2 regions of the Bariatricus sp. HCP28S3_A4 genome follow, and region 2 is predicted to be linked to the other one. Evidence: a T-box and tRNA genes for the amino acid it is inferred to sense, from the RefSeq annotation. Region 2 holds a T-box; the other holds one or more tRNA genes.
The links. The T-box of region 2 lies ahead of ACTNBF_RS01230 (valine--tRNA ligase). A T-box ahead of a tRNA ligase gene usually reads a tRNA of that ligase, here a tRNA-Val.
Positions count from the first base shown of each region.

Region 1: it encodes a tRNA-Val, which carries the amino acid that the T-box ahead of ACTNBF_RS01230 (valine--tRNA ligase) is inferred to sense. The anticodon was not compared.

Region 1 covers NZ_JBQHSE010000001.1:105,032-116,566, forward strand. The annotation lists gene ACTNBF_RS00520 (hypothetical protein) at 35-553, opposite strand; tRNA gene ACTNBF_RS00525 (tRNA-Val) at 817-889, shown strand; tRNA gene ACTNBF_RS00530 (tRNA-Met) at 910-983, shown strand; gene gdhA (NADP-specific glutamate dehydrogenase) at 1,130-2,464, opposite strand; gene ACTNBF_RS00540 (phosphoribosylformylglycinamidine synthase) at 2,849-6,607, opposite strand; gene ACTNBF_RS00545 (TIGR01906 family membrane protein) at 6,734-7,477, opposite strand; gene ACTNBF_RS00550 (LysR family transcriptional regulator) at 7,562-8,470, shown strand; gene ACTNBF_RS00555 (ATP-dependent DNA helicase) at 8,474-10,846, opposite strand; gene ACTNBF_RS00560 (TIGR03915 family putative DNA repair protein) at 10,933-11,535, opposite strand, start outside.
Region 2 covers NZ_JBQHSE010000002.1:40,372-51,906, forward strand. The annotation lists gene ACTNBF_RS01175 (hypothetical protein) at 1-121, shown strand, start outside; gene ACTNBF_RS01180 (VanZ family protein) at 137-634, shown strand; gene ACTNBF_RS01185 (DUF6142 family protein) at 585-962, shown strand; gene ACTNBF_RS01190 (aminopeptidase) at 959-3,001, shown strand; gene purE (5-(carboxyamino)imidazole ribonucleotide mutase) at 3,120-3,632, shown strand; gene purM (phosphoribosylformylglycinamidine cyclo-ligase) at 3,658-4,683, shown strand; gene purN (phosphoribosylglycinamide formyltransferase) at 4,677-5,303, shown strand; gene purD (phosphoribosylamine--glycine ligase) at 5,314-6,585, shown strand; gene ACTNBF_RS01215 (DUF6323 family protein) at 6,759-7,295, shown strand; gene ACTNBF_RS01220 (DUF6179 domain-containing protein) at 7,300-8,085, shown strand; gene ACTNBF_RS01225 (DUF1015 domain-containing protein) at 8,162-9,400, shown strand; T-box leader at 9,511-9,743, shown strand; gene ACTNBF_RS01230 (valine--tRNA ligase) at 9,824-11,535, shown strand, end outside.

The sequences.
Region 1 (11,535 bases), on a different contig from region 2:
CTTCTCCTTCCCGATATGTACCTGATTCTTCTTTTTACGGCTCTTCTTCTGCCTCTTCATCTGTTTCTTCTCCGGAAGCAGTTCCCCATCCTTCCTCATCCATTTCAGAAAAATCGGGATCCTCATCCAGAGGCTCTGCGTCTTCGTCCATCATCACTTCACCATCATCGCTGTCCTTTCCATCGCCTGAATTTGCAGATTCATTCTTTTCATCAGCAACGGTCGGAGCTTTCCACACACGTTCCGTATTGTCAGTACGCGCCGGATTCCCGGTTCCTTCTGCCTCAACTGTGGTCTCGTCAACGCTCTCATCATCATCTCCGTTTTCCGCGTCACCGGATACTTCCTTTTCTGCTTTCATATCCTTCAGGAGTTCACGGATATTCAAAATCACTGTAGCAGCACCAAATACAATAAAGATGACTCCGAAAATGATCAAAACTGTCTTGTAGTTCGGGTTGCCCTGCATAACATCCATAATCAGTTTGACACCATTATATATCAGGTATGCACCTACAAGAATCATCAACGTCCTTCTCGTTTTTCCTTGCATTTTTTCTTCCTCCGTATTCTACATCATCACAACAATTACAGTATCCTCATGTAACTGAACTGTTATTCATTCTACCATACTTGAATTGAAATTTCCATGTTTTTTCGATTACGACTTCTGTAATCCATGCCTCTTTATTCCTATCCCAAACACGTCAAATGGCATTCTCAAAAAAAATAATTTTTTTCAAAAAAAGTGTTGACATTTTGAGATCTTCGAGATATACTATAGAAGTCGGTTGCAGGAAAGCAACTTACAGAAATGGGATCATAGCTCAGCTGGGAGAGCATCTGCCTTACAAGCAGAGGGTCATAGGTTCGAGCCCTATTGGTCCCACTTCACTGAAAAGTGAATATGGCGGGATAGCTCAGTTGGCTAGAGCACACGGTTCATACCCGTGGTGTCGCTGGTTCAAATCCAGTTCCCGCTACTAAAAAGTCTGGTTTTCCAGACTTTTTTCTTGTTCAAAACAACGTGTTATTTCAGTTACGAAATAAAAAGCCGGGATCATCTCATTTCTGCGATCATCCCGGCTTATCTATTGATTATTGTTCTATCTTTTACAGTATATTTCTATTACACAATTCCCTGAGCAGTCATAGCATCTACAACTTTTTCAAATCCTGCAATGTTTGCACCCACTACATAATTGCCTTTTGCTCCGTAACGTTCTGCTGCATCAGCCATGTTATGGCAGATATTTACCATGATGTTTTTCAGTTTCGCATCAACTTCTTCGAATGTCCAGCTCAGACGTTCGCTATTCTGAGACATTTCCAGAGCAGATGTTGCAACACCGCCTGCATTCGCTGCTTTACCAGGTGCAAATAATACGCCGTTCTCCTGAAGATATTGTGTTGCTTCGATGGTTGTCGGCATATTTGCTCCTTCTGCTACTGCAATACATCCGTTTGCGACAAGCTGTTTCGCATCATCAAGAAGAAGTTCATTCTGTGTTGCACACGGAAGTGCAATATCTACTTTTACAGACCATACACCGCGTCCTTCATGGTATTCTGAGTTCGGACGATACTTCTTGTACTCTGTCAATCTTGCACGATTTACTTCTTTGATCTCTTTCAGTGCTGCCACATCGATTCCTTCCGGATCGTATACCCATCCTGTAGAATCACTTACGGTAACAACCTTTGCTCCGAGCTGCTGAGCTTTCTGTGTAGCATAAATAGCAACATTTCCAGATCCGGATACTGCCACTGTCTTGCCTGCAAGCTCAATTCCGTTGAGTTTCAGCATCTCTTCTGTCAGATACAGAAGTCCGTATCCGGTTGCTTCTGTACGTGCAAGAGATCCGCCGTAGCTTAATCCTTTACCTGTAAGAACACCTTCGTAGAGTCCGCGGATTCTCTTATACTGTCCGAACATGTAGCCGATTTCTCTTGCTCCTGTACCGATATCTCCAGCCGGCACATCCGTGTCTGCACCGATATATTTGCAAAGCTCTGTCATAAAGCTCTGACAGAATGCCATTACTTCTCTGTCTGATTTTCCCTTCGGATCAAAGTCAGAACCACCTTTACCTCCACCGATCGGAAGACCGGTAAGAGAATTCTTAAAGATCTGCTCGAATCCAAGGAACTTGATAATACCGAGGTTTACGGACGGATGGAGACGAAGCCCTCCTTTATATGGTCCGATTGCGCTGTTGAACTGTACACGGTATCCTGTGTTAACATGAACCTGTCCCTTATCGTCTACCCACGGTACACGGAACTTAATCTGTCTCTCCGGTTCTACTAATCTTTCCAGAAGCGCATCTTTTCTGAATTTTTCTTCATTCGCCTCTACTACAACACGAAGAGATTCCAAAACCTCTTTGACTGCCTGATGAAATTCCGGTTCTGCCGGATTCTTTTTAACTACTGATTCAATTACCTCATCAACATATGACATACTACTCAATACCTCCTGTTCATTTTTTCAAATGCTTTTCATATTTACCAAATCAATTTCATTATGAAAACCACTGAATAACCTTTTTCCACTTTAAAACATCCTCTATACAATGTCAAGTTTTTTTTGCTATTTTTTGCCTGTATTTGAATATCAGAGCGCATTCTGTTTCACTTTATATAATATTTCTGATTATATTATTGATTTATATTATTTTTCCTGCAAGTATTCTTTGTATTTCCTGCACGTGCATTGCTACCATTCTGTATTTTTACAAAAAAGAACCATTTTCACACATCCATATTCTTAGCAATTTGCCATATCATATGTATTGTATGAAAACGGTTCTCATTTTATTTATATTACATCAAACAGACTTGTGACTTATTTAAAATACTTCACTCCGGATTCAAAAATCTTCATATCCTGCTCGCCGTAAATATTGACAGCTACACTGTCGCCGCGACGCTCTGAATGTGCCATCTTGCCAAGTACTCGTCCATCCGGGCTTGTAATACCTTCGATCGCACAATATGAACCATTGACATTCCACTCTTCATCCATAGAAACATTGCCATCAAGATCGCAATACTGGGTCGCAACCTGTCCGTTTGCGAACAGCTTGTCAAGCCACTCCTTGCTTGCTACGAAACGTCCTTCACCATGAGAAGCCGGATTGGTATATACGCCGCCAAGTTCAGCACCCTGCAGCCATGGAGATTTGTTCGTCACAACTTTGGTATATACCATCTTGGAAATATGACGTCCGATGGTATTGTATGTCAGTGTCGGTGAATCTGCTGTCTGGCCTACGATCTCACCATAAGGAACCAATCCCAGTTTGACAAGTGTCTGGAAACCGTTACAGATTCCGAGTACAAGTCCGTCACGCTCATTCAGCAGCTTCTCAACAGCTTCTTTTAATTTTGCATTCTGGAATGCAGTTGCAAAGAATTTCGCTGAGCCATCCGGTTCATCACCTGCTGAGAATCCGCCCGGGAACATAATGATCTGGGCTTTCACAATCTCTTTTTCAAATTCGGCAACGGAATCAAGAATGTCCGCCGCATCCATGTTCTTAAATACTCTTGTCGTTACAGTCGCACCTGCACGTTCAAACGCCTTCGCACTGTCGTATTCACAGTTTGTGCCCGGGAATACCGGAATAAATACATGCGGCTGAGCGATCTTGTTTTTGCAGATATAGATATCCTTTGTATCATAAAGCGGTGATTCTACCTTCTCCTCGGATGCCTCATCGGATACAGTACGGAATACTTTCTCCAGAGTCTCAGTCCATGCGCCTTCTGCCTCTGCAAGTGTAATTCTGACATCTGCATAAGAGAATGCCGCATCATCGGTCACTTCACCAATCACGGTGTAAGTAATGCCAAGTTCTCCAACCTTGTCCGCCGGAACTTCCGCAATAATATCTCCAAATGCAGGAGCAAATAATTCTCTGGCATCCATGTTATGCTCGATCTTAACGCCCATTCCGTTACCAAATGCCATCTTGCTGACAGCGGCGATCACACCGTGACGGTCAAGCGCATATGCTGAAACGATTCTTCCATTGTGAATATCTTCCGTGAACTTACCATATTGCTCCATCACCTTATCATATGCCGGAAGCTCATATTCATCCTTTTCAATACGAAGCCATACAAGCTTGTTACCTGCTTTTTTCAATTCAGGAGAGATGATATCCTGTTCTTTTGCAACATCTACCGCAAAGGAAACCAGTGTTGGCGGTACATCAATGTGTTCGAACGTACCGGACATACTGTCTTTACCTCCGATGGACGGAAGACCGAATCCAAGCTGCGCTTTATATGCTCCGAGAAGCGCTGCAAACGGCTGACTCCATCTGGACGGATCTTCGGTCATACGGCGGAAATACTCCTGGAATGTAAAGCGAATCTTCCTGTAATCTCCTCCGCATGCAACAATCTTTGCAATGGATTCCGTCACTGCATATACAGCTCCATGGTATGGGCTCCAGCTTGACAGGTACGGATCAAATCCATAACTCATCATGGTTACGGTATCGCATTTTCCTTTCAGAACCGGAAGCTTCGCAACCATGCTCTGCGTCTCTGTCATCTGATATTTTCCACCATGTGGCATGAAGACAGAACCTGCTCCAATCGAACCGTCGAACATCTCAACAAGTCCTTTCTGTGAGCATACATTCAGGTCCTTCAGTGTATCAAGCCATTTTTCTTTTACATCATTTACTTCTACCTGCTGTACAAGCGGGCTGTCTGCTCTGTTAGGAATGTCAACTTTTACAGTTGTCTCCTGATGTGCACCATTTGTATCAAGGAATGCACGGGAAATATTTACAATTTCCTTTCCTCTCCAGGACAATACCAGTCGCGGCTCTTCCGTTACAACAGCAACTTTTGTCGCTTCCAGATTCTCTTCCTTTGCATATGCAAGGAACTGCTCGGCATCCTTCGGATCAACAACCACAGCCATACGTTCCTGCGATTCTGATATCGCAATTTCTGTTCCGTCCAGACCGGCATATTTCTTCGGTACTTTATCCAGATCAACACGAAGTCCATCTGCAAGTTCTCCGATTGCTACAGAAACACCGCCTGCTCCGAAGTCGTTACATTTCTTGATCAGTCTGCTGACTTCTTCTCTGCGGAACAGTCTCTGAATCTTACGCTCTGTCGGCGGGTTACCCTTCTGAACCTCAGCGCCACAGGTCTCAATCGATTCTTCTGTATGAACTTTGGAAGATCCGGTTGCTCCGCCGCAGCCGTCACGGCCGGTGCGTCCGCCAAGCAGGATAATGATATCTCCCGGATCGGAAGTCTCACGAATAACAGCACGTCTCGGAGCCGCAGCCATAACTGCTCCGATTTCCATACGTTTTGCCACGTAATCCGGATGATAGATTTCTTTTACAAGGCCGGTTGCAAGACCGATCTGATTACCATAAGAACTATAGCCATGTGCGGCACTGCGGACAAGTTTCTTCTGCGGAAGCTTTCCTTTGATCGTCTCTTTTACTGAAACGGTTGGATCTGCCGCTCCTGTCACACGCATAGCCTGATATACATAAGTACGTCCTGACAGCGGGTCGCGGATCGCTCCTCCAAGGCAGGTAGCCGCTCCACCAAACGGTTCAATCTCTGTCGGATGGTTATGGGTTTCATTCTTGAAGTTCACAAGCCATTCTTCTTCAACACCATCTACTTCAACCGGCACAACGATACTGCAGGCATTGATCTCATCAGACTCTTCCTGATCTTCCAGTTTTCCTTCCCTTTTGAGTTTTCTCATCGCCATCAGAGCAAGATCCATCAGGCAGACAAATTTGTCTTCACGCCCTTTAAAGATCTCACTGTGTGTCTGTAAGTATTCTTTATAAGTATCTTCGATCGGAGCACGATAATCCCCCTCCCCAAAGCTTACATCTGTAAGTTCCGTAGAGAACGTCGTATGGCGACAGTGATCAGACCAGTATGTGTCAAGGACACGGATTTCTGTCATAGAAGGATCTCTCTTCTCTTCTCCCCGGAAATAATTCTGAATATGCAGAAAATCTTTAAAAGTCATTGCAAGCCCCAGAGAATCATATAATGCCTTCAGTTCCTCTTCCGGCATATCCTTGAATCCCTCGAAAATCTTAACATCTGCCGGCTCATCGAACTTGGTCACCAGTGTTTCCGGCTTATCAAGACTCGTTTCTCTTGAATCAACAGGGTTGATACAATGAGCTTTGATTGCATCAAATTCAGCATCACTGATCTCACCTTCAATCACATAAGTTGTAGCAGTTTTGATAACCGGAAGCTCATCTTCCTTAATAAACTGCACACACTGGACTGCCGAATCCGCTCTCTGGTCGAACTGTCCCGGAAGGAATTCCACAGAAAAAATACGGTCATTCTCTCCATGTGGAAAATCTTCATGATAAAGAACATCTACCGGTGGTTCTGCAAAAACGCCATTACATGCTCTGTCAAATGTGGCATCCGAGAGATTCTCCACATCATAACGAATCAACACCCTTACATTTGTAACCGATTTGATTCCGAGGTAACTCTTCACTTCATGTCCAAGTTCCTTCGCCTGAACGGCAAATTCAGGTTTTTTCTCCACATACACTCGTTTTACACTGTTCATAATTTCCTCCATTAGTTAATCATATTTTAAACTGCGTGAGGCAGCATAAGTTACTGCATAGTCTTATTCTATCACATTCATTTTTATAAGTATAGTCAATATATCTAAACTGTTTTATAAGTTTTTCTAATTAACATTCTCTTCTTTTCTGTCCAATCGTTTACTTATCACACAAACAATAAGAGATCCCAAAAGCATAACAATAAAGATAACAGCAATCCGGATAACCATGTCAAAGAAGAATCCTTCCGGGAGCATTCGTATCATATAGTCATATTCCGGATCGAACATCCACAGATCATTGTCAAAAAACAATTCATGAAAAATCACGAAGCATTTCGTAAAGTTTTGCGAGATCAGAACGCCCAGAGCCACAATAACAACTGCAAAAACCGCGAGTATCCGCTCATACATATACGGTATGATTTTTTTCCAATTTCCTTTGAGCGCAAACAATGCAATAACTCCTGCAATAAGAATAATAAACGTTGCTCTCCTCAGGGATAGTCCACCCAGAAACAGTCCCTGCACATCTTCCATATGCAGTCTATCCTGTTCATTAAAAAAATCCTGTCGTTCCCCTTCTACCATTGTCTCGATCCTTAAGACCTCTTCCTTTCCTCTTAGATAAGACATCATATATTCTGTGACTTCCATGATGTCCTCCATTTCCATATCCAGCTGCTCCTCAACTCCGTATTTACTGTATTCTTTTTCATAAAAATCAAAATCACTGTAAATACCGATTTCAAAACTGCTGATCAAAAATATAAAAATCAAGCTCAGAGCAATTACACCACCCAGAAATTTATGAAGCCATGTTTCACCTATAATTTTCCCGTTGTCTTTTCTTCCTGTCGCTTTCTTCATGATTCCATCTTTCCTTTCGATCTCTCTTGTTTTTTTCTTCCACATCTCTTATAATACAAATGAGTTTTATAAGGAGGACTAATAATGGATATTAATTACGAATTATATAAAGTGTTTTATTATGTGGCCGATACTCTGAGCTTCTCAGAAGCATCCAAGCAGCTCTATATCTCTCAATCTGCCGTCAGCCAGTCCATCAAAGCCCTGGAGAAGAAGCTGGATCAGACTCTTTTTATAAGAAGTACGAAAAAAGTACAACTCACCCCGGAAGGCGAGATTCTTCTTCGCCACATTGAACCGGCGATCCACCTGATCAAGCGCGGCGAGGCTCAGATTCTGGAATCCGCCACCACCGGCGGACAGATCCGAATCGGTGCAAGTGACACCATCTGCCGATACTTTCTGGTTCCCTATCTGGAACGCTTTCACAGAGCTTTTCCAAATGCCCACATAAAAGTGACCAATGCTACATCTATTAAATGTACCGAACTTTTGGAGACAGGTCAAGTGGATTTGATCGTAGCAAACTATCCAAACGCATACCTCGGCAATCTGGTCTCCATAAAAAAAATAAAAGAATTTCAGGATGTATTTATCGCCAATCACGCATTTCGCGAATTGAAAGGACATCCCTTATCCTTAAAGCAGCTTCTGGATTACCCAATCATCATGCTGGACAAAAAAAGCACGACAAGCGAATTCCTTCACTCTCTGTTTCAGAAGCATCAGCTCGATCTCGTCCCGGAGATTGAACTCAGCAGCAACGACCTGTTGATTGATCTTGCAAGCATCGGTCTGGGGATCGCCTTTATCCCGGATTATTGTTTTCCGATAAAGTCCGACGATCTCTTCATCGTTGAGACTACCGAAAAACTTCCAAAAAGACAGCTTATTGCCGCCTATAACGAACATGTTCCCATCTCAAGAGCGGCTCAGGCTTTTCTTAATTATTTTGACGAACCTGTCATCTCCCAAAATCCTGATACGATCTGACTTTTAGGCATTCTGGCTATCCCAGAATGCCTTCACTTTCTCCTCCACATCTTCTAAAACGCAGGCTCCACAATCCTCCCATTCTCTTGGAAATATCTCCCGGCACCGGCGCTCCCGAAACCGTTCATCCAAAAGGAGAATCACACCTCTGTCCTCTTCCGTCCGGATTACTCTTCCTGCTGCCTGCAGCACCTTATTCATTCCCGGGTACAGATATGCATAGTCAAATCCCTGTCCGCCGTCTTTGTCAAAATAATCCTTGAGAATCGCTCGTTCACTGCACACCTGGGGAAGGCCGGTACCAATAATAAAGGCACCGATCAGTTTTTCTTCCGCAAGATCAATGCCTTCCGAAAAGATTCCTCCCATCACGCAAAAACCGACCAGACTTCCTTCGCGCACTTCCTCAAATGTTTCCAGAAAAATCTCTCTTGCTTCTTCGTTCATATAGTGAGATTGCAGAATACACTCCGTCTGACCATCTCCCATCTCGCACCGCATTTTCTCAAAAGCATCATATACAGCTTCCATAAATTGATAGGATGGACAAAACGCCATATAGTTTCCCTGCTTCGCGCGAACAGTCCGCCAGATATATTCCGCATATCGCTTATACATATCTTCCGTTCGCTTCTTATATCGTGTACTGACATCCGTTCCGTTTAGTATCAAACGTCTGCTCTGGTCAAATGTAGATTCCGCATAGACCGCATAATTATCCTTGTCCGTGCTCAGCAGCTTTTTATAATACTGTATTGGCAAAAGCGTTGCCGAAAAAAAGATCGTACTATTCCCCATATCCAGATATTTCTGGAGATTTGCCGCCGGATTGACACAGAAAAGCTTCAACATAAATCTCTGATCCTTCTGCATTTGCGAATAGATCACATAATTTTCATCCAATGCCTCATAAATACTGATGAAGGAACGAATCGAAAAATAAAAATCCCGGACAACATCCGCCACGTTCCTGTCCTGACAGTTCTCCAGGAACGTTTCAATCCTCGGCATGAGATTCATTAATTTCAGGTAAATATGGGAAGCACTGCTCACCACCCGATAATCTTCACATTCCTTCTTCATTGCCAGTAGAAGCTTATTACACTCATCCAACCTTTTCGCAAGTTTATAATCAAGCGTCTTCACCAGTTTTTTCACATTCAGAAAATCTTCTTTGTAGATCTCTGCACTGTACATCTGTCTTCCGCGCTCGACAAGATTATGCGCTTCATCAATCAGAAAAATATACTCCCCCGATACTCCTTCGGAGAAAAACCGCTTCAAATGTGCATTTGGATCAAATACATAATTATAATCACAGATCACAGCATCTGCCCATGTGGATACATCGAGTCCCATCTCAAACGGACACACACAGTGCTTTTTCGCCTGTTCTTCCAGCGCTGCTCTGCTCATCTCGTCCGTGGAAGTAAGCAGTTCGTACACGGCGTCATTTACACGGTCAAAATGTCCTTTTGCGTACGGACAGTATTCCGGATTGCATTCCGTCTCATCGCAAAAACAGATCTTCTCCTTCGCCGTCAGCGTGATCACCTTCATTTTCAGTCCCTGCTCTTTCAGGATTTGAAACGCCTGCTCGGCAACCGTTCTTGTGATCGTCTTCGCCGTCAGATAAAAGATCTTTTCCCCCAGCTCCTCCCCGACTGCTTTCACAGCCGGAAACACTGCCGATAACGTCTTTCCGACACCGGTCGGTGCCTGAATAAACAGTTTTTTCTTTCTCAGGATCGTACGATAAACGGATGCCGCCAGCTCTTTCTGTCCTTTCCGGTACGAAAAAGGAAACTGGACTCCTTTTGCAGATGCGTTCCGCTTTCTGCGCCATTCCACTTGGAATTTCGCCCATTTTTCATATTTCATGATCAGTTCATCAAACCACAGTTTCAATTCTTTGCAGTCATAGGTATAACAGAATCTCTTGATCTCCTCCGTATCCATCTGGCAGTACGTCATCTGCACACCGATAAAAGAAAGGTCTCTCTGCTCTGCATACATCCAGGCATAGCATTTCGCCTGAGCAAGATGTACTCCCACCGGCTCTTTGATTTCATCCAGCTCACAGAGTACTCCTTTAATCTCATCAATTGTCACTACGTCCGCCTCTTCCAGAATCCCGTCTGCGCGTCCCTCCACTTTCAAGCAGAAACCGTCACATGGGATCTCCTTTTTCATCGACACCTCCGCGTGATATCCCGCACCCATGCTTCGCTGAATCTTTCTATGGATCTTTCCACCCATCTGCATGGCTTCGGCATCCAGAATTCCTCCTGTTCGATTGTCAATATCGCCTTCCCGTAAAATGAATTCTACCAGATTCCGGACCGATATTCTGATCACCGGCATTTCCTGTTCCATCTCATTATCTCCCGATTCTTACATTCTTTCTATATCTTAACACGAAACAGAATCGAGAAAAAGCATTACGTGATATTTTCACTCCATTAATTCTGGAACTCCACGATATTTTTTCTGTACCAGATCGGCAGATGCTGTCTCTGGCGCACATAACTCTCGCGCTCATTGATCGAGATACTCTCAAAAAACCCTTTCCATAACTTCTGGATTTCCATCTCCGATTCGGACAAACGTTCCAGTATCTCCATATCCGCCTCGATTCCAGAGATCAGGAACCAGCTCTTTCTTGCCTCATGTACCGCAAAAACCTCATGTGTACCGTCAAAGATTAACCAGTTTTCAAGTGGCAGCCGATCTGCAAAATGCGGTGCGATACACGCAAGTATCTGACTTTTCGGATCGATTCTGGCAAATAGTATTCCGCTTTCCAATTCCTTAAAACGCAGAAATTCTTTGAAATAATGTGCTTCATTGGAAACCTTTCTGCTAAGCGCAAATACTTTCTCTACGGAAGGACTGGTCAGATTTTCCATGATCCTGGTACTATCCTTCAGCCTTCTGGCCGCAAACATCGTCCCCAGTATCGCATCTCCTTTGGCTGGATCAGACGAAAGAGCCGCATGATACAGTTTCCGATATGCATCCATCCCAAGGTGGTTCTTGATCATCTTCTCAACCGCGATCACCTT
Region 2 (11,535 bases):
TACCGGAGCAGCGAGTCTTGCAGTGGGAATCGTAATGATTGTTGTCGGTGTTGTGACCGGAGTAGTCATGATCATCAGTGGGGCGAATCTGTTCAAGGCAAAAAGAGGTTTGACGTTTTAGGAAGGATGCTTTGAATTGAAAGCAAAAAAAAGGAAGCGATTTCGGATACTCGGAAAGATCTTATTTGTGTTATATATAGGATTTCTATTGTATTTTTTGATCTTTTCGGACTGGTATGGACGAACCGGAGAAATGAGAGAATATCATTATAATCTGGTTCTGTTTCAGGAAATCAATAGATTTTGGTATCACCGGGACCGGCTTGGTTGGATCGCATATGCGAATCTGTTTGGCAATGTACTGATTTTTGTACCGTTTGGATTTTTTATGCCGATGGCAAGCAGGTACCGAAGTCTCTTTCTGACGCTGTTCTATAGTTTTGGACTGAGCTTCCTTGTGGAAGCTTTTCAGTTTGTTTCCCGGGTGGGGAGCTTTGATGTGGATGATCTGCTGCTCAATACGATCGGCGGTGTGCTCGGATACATTATATTTGTAATTTGCAACACGATAAGGAGATGGCATGATGCGAATCGGGAGAGAAAAAGAGCAGGCGCGAGAAAGGGAAAGAGATAAAGAGAGAAAAAAAAGGGGAAACCGGAAATATGGACAGGCGAAACTCAGACATTCCAGGAAAGGCCTGTTGTCCTGTATGATAGCGGTTGTTGTTGCGGGGATTTTTGTCGCATTGATCCTGACCGCTTTTATACATAAAGGAAACTCGGTGGCGATGATCGGCAGCTTCGGGCTTTTTGATATGATTCTTGCAGGAGTGGGGCTGAGTATTGGAGTAAAAGGGTTTCGTGAGCGGGATAAGAATTATCTAAGCTGTAAAATAGGCATAGGAATCAATGGATTTATATTGTTCTGTCTTATCCTGGTGTTTGTAAGGGGGCTTATATAGTGGAAGAAAGATACTATCTGACATTGGAACGAATTATGAAAATTACCGAAGAAAATACGGTAAAAGAACCGTATCAATCTTATTTTCGACATGTGGCGGAATTCTTGCTAAGGATTCATGATATCAAAGACAGCAGACATACTTCAGCGAGAGCGAGTATGACGAAGGAACGTCTGGAAGAAGAGATGCAAATGCTTTACTATGATGTGCTGCCCCAGAATTATGAGACATCCTACGCAAATCCGGAATATGCCGTGAGAGAACTCGGAGAAGAACTCGGTGCTTTTTTAAGTGCACTTTATACGGAACTTCGTGGAGATATCGGATATGTGTATGAGGAACGATATGATTATATCGTTATAGGAAACGAATTATTCATTGAAATTTACAATAAATTTGAAGAAGAAGAGACTCCTTCGCCTGAAAGTCTGAAGGAGATTTTTTACTGGTATGCCAGTGATTATTGTGATGTCTATGCAGCGGACAGAGTGGTTGAGCAGATCGATCCTGAGGCATATGATTTTGCAGTAAAGCGTATTATGGAGTCGGATCTGACAGACCTCAGATACCTGTACCGGTTCGGAGAATATGTGAGTGAAAATGAATTAAAGACGGCAGAATATCTGAATAGTCTTCCACAGGAGACCATTGATAAGATGGCGGATACCTATACAGAGGGATTTCGTGTAGGATTCATCAATACGGGTAAAGATTTGTCAAAGAAATCTGTTGTCAATATTCGGTATGTACTGGGATTTGAACGAGTTGTACGCAAGGCTATTCAAAATTTTGAAAAAATGGGATTGAAGCCGACCATTTACAGAGCTGCATCCAGCGTGATTACGCGTCCGCGTCTGGGAAAGAATGGATTCTATGGAGGAATTCCGAATAAGCAGTACGATTATGATCATAAAGATGATCTGGGGCTGGTCCTGGATAAACAATTCATGGAAAGAAAGCTGGAAGTGATGCGGACTGTTTTGGAGAAAAATAAAGAGCTGGCGGGGAGTTTTGCAGGTCCTGCGGTCATGGAAGTATTTGGCGAAAAACCGTTTGCACCGGTGACCAAACCGGAAGCGGTTACTTTCTCGAAAAAGCAGGAAGAGTTACTTCTTATAATGAATTCTCGTGCAGGTCAGATTACCAATCAATACATCAAAGGTGAGGAGAGAAGTTTTACGATCATTTCCTGGCCACTTCCGGAAATTGGGAATAACTATCCGGAAATTTTTGATGAAGTCATCCGGATCAATACACTGGATGCAAATGTATATGAAAAGGTGCAGCAGACGCTGATCGATGCGCTGGATCAGGGAGAATATGTTAGAATTTTGGGAAAAGGAGCCAATAAGACTGATTTGAAGGTGAGCCTTTGCAGACTTAAGAATCCGGAGAAGGAAACCATTTTTGAGAATTGTGTCGCGGATGTGAATATTCCGGTCGGCGAAGTGTTTACTTCCCCAATGCTTGAAGGAACGGAAGGCGTCTTATATGTAAGTAAGGTTTATCTGAACGAACTGCAGTACCGGGATTTGGAAATTCATTTTAAAGAAGGAAAAACGACAGAATATACTTGTAGTAACTTTGAATCTGAGGAAGAGAATAAAAAGTATATTTGTGATAATATTATGCACAATCATGAATCACTTCCATTGGGTGAGTTCGCAATCGGTACGAATACAACTGCATATATGGCAGCGAAAAAGTATGACATAGCGGATAAGCTTCCGATTCTGATCGCCGAAAAGATGGGACCGCATTTTGCGGTGGGGGATACCTGCTACAGCTGGGCGGAGGATAACGTGGTATATAATCCAAACGGCAAGGAGATCATCGCCAAAGAGAACAGTGTGAGTGCATGCCGGAAAGAAAACCCGGAACAAGCATATTTCCAGTGTCATACGGATATTACCATTCCATATGAGGAACTGGGAAAAATCAGTGTATTTACTTGTGAAGGAAAAGAAATTGTATTGATCGAGAATGGACGTTTTACGCTTCCGGGGACGGAAATTCTGAATGAACCTTTGGATAAATAGGAGATTTCTGTATCTGAGATTCTTTTTTGAGTTGACAGAGGAAAGAAGTGTTAGTAAAATAGCTAATAAATAAAGAGATATTTATTAAAATACTTATAAATAAGAAAAGGAGACTATTATGCCAAAAGTAGGAATTGTAATGGGCAGTGACTCTGACATGAAGGTTATGAGCAAAGCTGCGGACATGCTGGAGAAATTTGGAATCGAGTATGAGATGACAATTATTTCTGCACACCGTGAACCGGACGTGTTCTATGAATACGCAAAGTCTGCGGAGGCAAAGGACTTTAAGGTCATTATTGCCGGTGCAGGTATGGCAGCGCATCTTCCGGGAATGTGCGCGGCAATTTTCCCAATGCCGGTTATTGGGGTCCCGATGTCAGGAAAGAATCTTGAGGGGATGGATGCACTGTATTCTATCGTTCAGATGCCGCCGGGAATTCCGGTTGCTACGGTGGCAATAGATGGCGGGGCGAATGCAGCAATTCTTGCAGCTAAGATTCTGGCAACATCGAATCCGGAACTGCTTCAGAAGTTGAAAGACTATACTGCTGAGATGAAAGAAACGGTGCAGAAGAAAGCAGAAAAACTGGAAAAGCTCGGACATAAAGAATACTTAAAACAGATGTAGAAAAACAGTTAATGGAGGATTTGAGATGGACTATAAGAATGCGGGTGTAGATATCGAAGCTGGTTATAAATCAGTGGAGCTTATGAAGAAACATATTCAGCAGACGATGAGAGAAGAAGTTCTTGGAGGAATCGGAGGATTCTCAGGTGCATTTTCTCTTGAAAAATTTAAAAATATGGAAAAACCGACCCTCGTTTCCGGTACAGACGGTGTTGGAACCAAGCTGAAGCTGGCGTTCCTTCTGGATCGACATGATACCATCGGAATTGATTGTGTTGCGATGTGTGTAAATGACATTGCATGTGCAGGTGGAGAACCGTTATTTTTCCTGGATTATATCGCATGTGGAAAGAATGAACCTGAAAAGATTGCTACGATCGTAAGCGGTGTGGCAGAAGGATGTAAACAGTCCGGATGTGCCCTGATCGGTGGAGAGACCGCTGAGATGCCGGGATTCTATCCGGTAGATGAGTACGATCTTGCCGGATTTGCAGTCGGAATCGTTGATGAGAAGGATCTGATCACCGGAAAAGATCTGAAGCCGGGCGATGTTCTGATCGGTATGGCTTCGTCAGGAGTACATAGTAACGGTTTCTCTCTTGTAAGAAAAGTATTCAGCATGAAGCCGGAAGTCCTGAACGCAGAATATGAATGTCTGGGAACAACGCTTGGAGATGCACTTCTTGCACCGACCAAGATTTATGTAAAAGCACTTCGTATGGTGAAGGAAGCGGGTGTTAAGATCAAAGCCTGCAGCCATATTACCGGCGGCGGATTCTATGAGAACATTCCGCGTATGCTGATCGAAGGTACTCACGCAGTAGTGAAGAAAGACAGCTACCCGATTCCACCGATCTTCCGTATGCTTGCAGAAGACGGTGATATTGAAGAAAGAGCAATGTACAATACGTTCAATATGGGTCTTGGAATGATTGTAGCAGTAGATGAAAAAGACGTGGATGCAGCTATGAAGGCAATGAAGGAAGCCGGAGAAGAACCATATGTGGTAGGATATGTAGAGGCAGGAGAAAAAGGAGTAACCGTATGCTAAGAGTTGCAGTTCTTGTATCCGGAGGCGGAACGAATCTGCAGGCGATTATTGATGCGGTGGAGCACGGGACGATCACGAATACGCAGATCGTCGGAGTAATCAGTAACAATAAGAATGCGTTTGCACTGGAAAGGGCCGGGAGACATGGAATCCCGGCACAGTGCATTTCTCCGAAGGATTTTGAGACAAGAGATGAATTTAACAGAGTATTTTTGGACAAGGTCAATGAACTGAAGGCAGATTTGATCGTACTTGCCGGATTCCTGGTTGTGATTCCGGAGATGATGATCCGGGAATACCGGAATCGTATCATCAATATTCATCCGTCACTGATTCCGTCATTTTGCGGAACCGGATTTTACGGGCTGAAAGTTCATGAGGCGGCGCTTAAAAGAGGCGTAAAAGTGGTAGGTGCCACAGTGCATTTTGTGGATGAAGGAACAGATACCGGACCGATCATTCTGCAGAAAGCAGTATCAGTAGAAGAAGGTGACACTCCGGAAATCCTGCAGAGACGTGTCATGGAGCAGGCGGAATGGAAGATTCTTCCGCAGGCTATTGATCTGATTGCAAATGGTAAGGTTCAGATTGTGGATGGAAAGGTATCCATCACACAGTAAGGAGGGACTTATGAAGGTATTAATTGTTGGCGGCGGCGGAAGAGAGCACGCTATCGCGTATTGTGTGGCAAAGAGCAGCAAAGTAGAAAAGATTTATTGTGCACCCGGAAATGCGGGGATTGCAGAATTCGCAGAATGTGTTCCGATCGGAGCAATGGAATTCGATAAGCTGACAGCATTTGCGAAGGATAACGCAATTGATCTTGCAATCGTGGGAATGGATGATCCGCTGGTAGGCGGTCTGGTAGACGAGTTTGAAGCTGCAGGTATCCGTGCATTCGGTCCGAGAAAAAATGCGGCGATCCTGGAAGGAAGCAAGGCGTTCTCTAAAGATCTGATGAAAAAATATGATATCCCGACAGCAGCGTATGAAAACTTTGATGACCCGGAAAAAGCGCTTGCTTATCTGGAAACAGCGAAATTCCCGATCGTGCTGAAGGCCGACGGACTTGCACTCGGTAAAGGCGTGCTGATCTGCAACACGCTGGAAGAGGCGAAAGACGGTGTCAAAGAAATCATGCTTGACAAAAAGTTCGGTGCCTCAGGTAATACGATGGTTGTTGAAGAATTTATGACCGGACGTGAGGTGTCTGTTCTCTCATTTGTTGACGGCAAGACGATCAAGACGATGACAAGTGCACAGGATCACAAGCGTGCAAAGGACGGCGATCAGGGACTGAACACCGGAGGAATGGGAACATTCTCTCCAAGCCCGTTCTACACGGAAGAAGTAGATGAATTCTGTCAGAAATATGTTTACCAGAAAACGGTAGACGCTATGGCGGCAGAAGGAAGAGAATTCAAGGGAATCATTTTCTTCGGACTGATGCTGACACAGGACGGACCGAAAGTTCTGGAGTACAACGCAAGATTCGGAGATCCGGAAGCACAGGTTGTTCTTCCGAGAATGAAGAATGATCTGATCGAGGTCATTGAAGCCTGTATCGACGGAACGCTGGATCAGATTAATCTGGAATTTGAAGACAACGCAGCAGTCTGTGTTGTATTAGCTTCAGACGGTTATCCGCTCGCATACGAAAAGGGACTTCCGATCACGGGACTGGAAGAATTCAAGAAGCATGAAGGATATTACTGCTTCCATGCCGGAACAAAGTTTAACGGCGATCAGATCGTGACGAACGGAGGACGTGTACTGGGTGTGACCGCGAAGGGTGCGACCCTGAAAGAAGCACGTGCAAATGCATATGCGGCAACCGAATGGGTAAAATTTGATAATAAATATATGCGCCATGATATCGGAAAAGCGATTGATGAAGCATAGATAAAACAGTACAGAAAGAGGAAAGATTTTGATGAATTATCGAAAATCTTTCCTCTTTCTGTAATTATATTACCATAAAATGGCCAAAATTTCAAGACTGGTAAATAATTCTGTACTGCGGTATAATCGGCAGACGATAAACCAAATGAAATCATAATAAGGGGGAAATCAGGATGGAAGAGAAAAACTGGATGCAGATCCTGTCCGGACAAAACCAGCTGGCGAAAGTCATAGCGACCAATCAGGTTACAGAAAAATTTGGCCTTGTATTATCAGAGGAGGATGCGAAGCTTCTGGTGAATGAAAAGTCGAAAAGTCTGAAGGAGCAGAAAAGAATCGAATATGGGGAGAGCATCCTTCCGAAGATCATTTATGAATTCTGCGATTCGGATTACATTTCCCAGAGAAATTATGTGGAGACGATCGGACATCTTCAGGACATTTTCTTTCTTTACAAGAATGAGATGATGGATGAAATATCGGATGACGAGCTTCTGCATTTTATGAAGGAGCAGTTTGAGACTGTCTGTTATGGAGATCTGGAATATCTGGAGAGCACCTGTCTGGATGTTTTTGCGCAGGCGATCCGGGCAGGATATCAGGGATACCATGTGACAGAAGGAAAGTCAGAATACGGAAAATTCGATCTGGCATCCCGTTGGGATCACGAAGTTTATCTGGAAGTATTGAAAGAATTGTGTTGGAGGTAGCGAGATGAAATATCTGGAATATGAGATAGAGGAACTGATACCAATCGTAATCCGGCTTGCAGAGAAATATACTTCTAAAGAAAGTACATCGATTACCTACGAAGCGGCAGCACATCTGATGGAAGCGGTGCAGTATTGCATCCGGGAATATGTGCAGGAAGAGCAGGAAACAGATAAAGAAGGGGAGGCGGATAGACAGATGCCGGAGGTTTCTAAGAAGAAAGTTCCGGCTGAACTGGCTTATGAGAGAGGATACCAGATTGTACTGGAAAAAGTGGATTGTGTCAGACGTATGTATCATGTCATTCTTCCGAATTTTAAATCATACGGCAATGAAAATTACAAAGATACATTTGAAAAGGGTATTCCGGTATTTCTGCGTTACTATAACCCGAGATTTGCCCCTCAGGATCCGGTTATCACGATGGACTATCCGGTGCTCTGGAGCATGGAGCAGCTTCAGGGAGTAGATGCGGTTGAGAAATATGTGGAAGCAATCCGCCTGGAGCAGAGATTCCTTGGAAAACTTCCCGATGAGTATGTCAGAAGAACACTGGAAGAATATCAGTATGATTATGAAAGGCAGTTTTTCAATATCTGCAATATCGTGCTGCGGGGAATTCTTCGCCGTATGATGGGGGAGAATGTACCGGAGCCGGAGCACCTGGAAAGGGCGATAGAAGGGTATCTGAGAATTCTCGTGAAGGAGCAGTACAAAGACTCGAAGGATTTGCTGCGGTATCTCAGGGAAGATGTAAAAGATTTCTGTGTGGAGTTGAAACAGAGATAATTTCTATTGCGAAATAAGAACAAAGAGAGTAAACTGGACATAAATTTATCAAATGTGATAGAAGAGGGTGAAGAACATGGCAGAGATCAGACCGTTCAGAGGAGTCCGTCCGGCGCCGGAGGTTGTCGCGCAGATTGCAGCACTCCCGTATGATGTATACAGCAGCAGAGAGGCGAGAAAAATCGTGGAGAATAATCCATTGTCTTTTTTGAAAATAGACCGTGCGGAGACGCAGTTTCCGGAAGGGACGGATATGTATTCGGAACAGGTATACGAAAGAGCCCGTGATACACTTCGGGAAATGAAGGCAGAGGGGCAGTTTGTTCAGGATGAGAATCCCTGTCTCTATCTTTATGAACTTACCATGGATGGCAGGAGCCAGAGAGGACTGGTGTGCTGTGCATCCGTAGATGATTATCTGAATCAGGTTATAAAAAAACATGAGAATACCAGAGAGGACAAAGAAATTGACCGGATTCGGCACGTCGATATCTGCAGTGCACATACGGGGCCCATTTTTCTGGCTTATCGTTCCAATGAAGGAATCAGAGAAAAGATTACGGAGGCGGTATCCCGGATGCCGGTGTATGATTTCGTGAGTGATGATGGAATCAGGCATCGTGTCTGGAAAATAGAAGAGGAAGAATGGAACCTGGATATCTGCAGACGATTCGGTGAACTGGATAGTCTTTATATCGCAGATGGACATCATCGGGCAGCGTCAGCTGTAAAGGTGGCGCTTAAGAGAAGAAAGGAAAATCCGGAATACACCGGAAAAGAAGAATTTAATTATTTTCTGGCGGTTCTTTTTGATGAGGCAGAACTAAGGATTCTGGATTATAACAGAGTGGTGCATCAGGTTCCAAGTGAGATTATTGGAAATCTTCCGGAGCTTCTTAAGAGCGGGTTTTGGGTTGAGTACACAGGGAAAGAAGAAATCCGGCCGCGGCAGAAAGGTGGAATTGCCATGTATCTAGAAGAAGGATGGTACCTTCTTAAGGCAAAACCGAAAATTTGCCCGGAAGATGCCGTGAGAGGTTTGGATGTTTCTATTCTTCAGGATCACATTCTTTCACCGGTTATGGGAATCCAGGATCCGAAGACCGATACAAGGATCCAGTTTGTCGGAGGAATCCGCGGCCTTAAGGAACTGATGAATATTGTGGATGGGGAGGAAAATGCAGTGGCATTTGCCATGTTCCCGACTTCTATGCGGGAACTTCTTGAAGTGGCGGATGAAGGGAGACTGATGCCGCCAAAATCCACATGGTTTGAACCAAAACTAAGAAGCGGAATCTTTATTCATGAGTTTTAGTGCACTGCCCCAGCACACTAGATTCTAAAGATTTTATGAATCTTTTATGAATCTTGATTTTCCATTCTTGACAAACCGGGGATTGAATACTATTATAATCAATAGTTATGAGAAAGGCAGAGAGAAAGAGGAGTATGTATTTAGGGCCGGAAAGAGAGGACCATTCACTGGCTGAAAGGTGGTTCGCGGGAAACGGATACAGAAGGTAGCTTTTGAGCCGGATATCTGAACGGGCGAGTAGGATATCACGGGGTGGTTTCCGTTACAGAACTATGAGATATATGAAGTATTAGAGAGACTTCATATAACAAAGGTGGTACCGCGTGATTACTACGCCCTTTACGTTTTGTAGAGGGCGTTTTTACATTCTTGGCGGAACCTTTATGAACACACAGAAAGTGAATGAAATTTGAGGAGGAAGCAATGAGTAAGAATTTGGAGAAAACATATAATCCGAAAGAAATTGAACCGAAGCTTTACAAAAAGTGGTGTGAGAAAAAGTACTTCCACGCAGAGGTGGACAGAGACAGGAAGCCGTTTACAACGGTGATGCCGCCACCGAATATCACAGGAAAGCTGCACATGGGACATGCGCTTGACAATACGCTTCAGGACATCCTGATCCGTTACAAAAGAATGCAGGGCTACAATGCACTCTGGATTCCGGGAACAGACCATGCGGCGATTTCGACAGAAGTAAAGGTTACGAATCAACTCAAAGCAGAAGGAATTGATAAGAAAGAGCTGGGAAGAGAAGGATTCCTTAAGAGGACCTGGCAGTGGAAGGAAGAATATGCCGGAACCATCGAGAGACAGCTTGAAAAGCTCGGTGTATCCTGTGACTGGGACAGAGAACGTTTCACCATGGACGAAGGATGTTCCAAAGCAGTAGAAGAAGTATTCATCCGCTTATATGAAAAAGGATATATTTACAAAGGCTCACGCATCGTCAACTGGTGTCCGGTATGTAAGACCTGTCTTTCAGACGCAGAAGTAGAACACGAAGAACAGGCAGGACATTTCTGGCATATCAAGTATCCGATCATCGGAACAGACCGGTTCCTTGAGATCGCTACAACGCGTCCGGAGACGATGCTTGGTGATACGGCGATTGCGGTACATCCGGATGATGAGAGATATACAGATATTGTAGGCAAGATGGTACTGCTTCCACTGGTTGGAAGAGAAATACCGATTGTTGCCGATTCTTATGTGGATAAAGAATTTGGAACAGGAGCGGTTAAGATCACACCGGCTCACGATCCGAACGACTTTGAAGTAGGAAAACGTCATAACCTTCCGGAGATCAATATCATGAATGACGATGCAACGATCGTAGAAGGCTATGGAAAATATTCCGGCATGGATCGTTATGAGGCAAGAAAGGCTATCGTAGCAGATCTGGAAGAACAGGGATATCTGGTTAAAATTGAAGAACATACACATAATGTAGGAACTCATGACCGATGCGGAACAACGGTAGAACCGCTGATCAAACCACAGTGGTTTGTTAAGATGGACGAACTGGCAAAGCCGGCTATCGAAGCAATTCAAAAGGGAGAACTGAAGTTTGTTCCGGAGCGTTTCAATAAGATTTACCTGCACTGGCTGGAAAATATCCGTGACTGGTGTATTTCCCGTCAGATCTGGTGGGGGCACAGAATCCCGGCTTACTACTGTGATGAATGCGGTGAGTTTGTAGTCGCAAGAGAGATGCCGGAGGTTTGCCCGCATTGCGGATGCAAACATTTTACACAGGATGAAGATACACTGGACACATGGTTCAGTTCTGCACTGTGGCCATTCTCCACACTCGGCTGGCCGGATAAGACAGAGGATCTGGATTACTTCTATCCGACAGATGTACTGGTAACCGGATACGATATCATTTTCTTCTGGGTAATCCGTATGGTATTCTCCGGATACGAGCATACCGGAAAGGCACCGTTCCATACCGTACTGATCCATGGACTGGTACGTGACTCTCAGGGACGTAAGATGAGTAAATCACTTGGAAACGGAATCGATCCGCTGGAAATTATCGACGAGTACGGCGCCGATGCATTGCGTCTTACACTGGTAACCGGAAATGCACCGGGAAATGATATGCGTTTCTACAATGAACGTGTGGAATC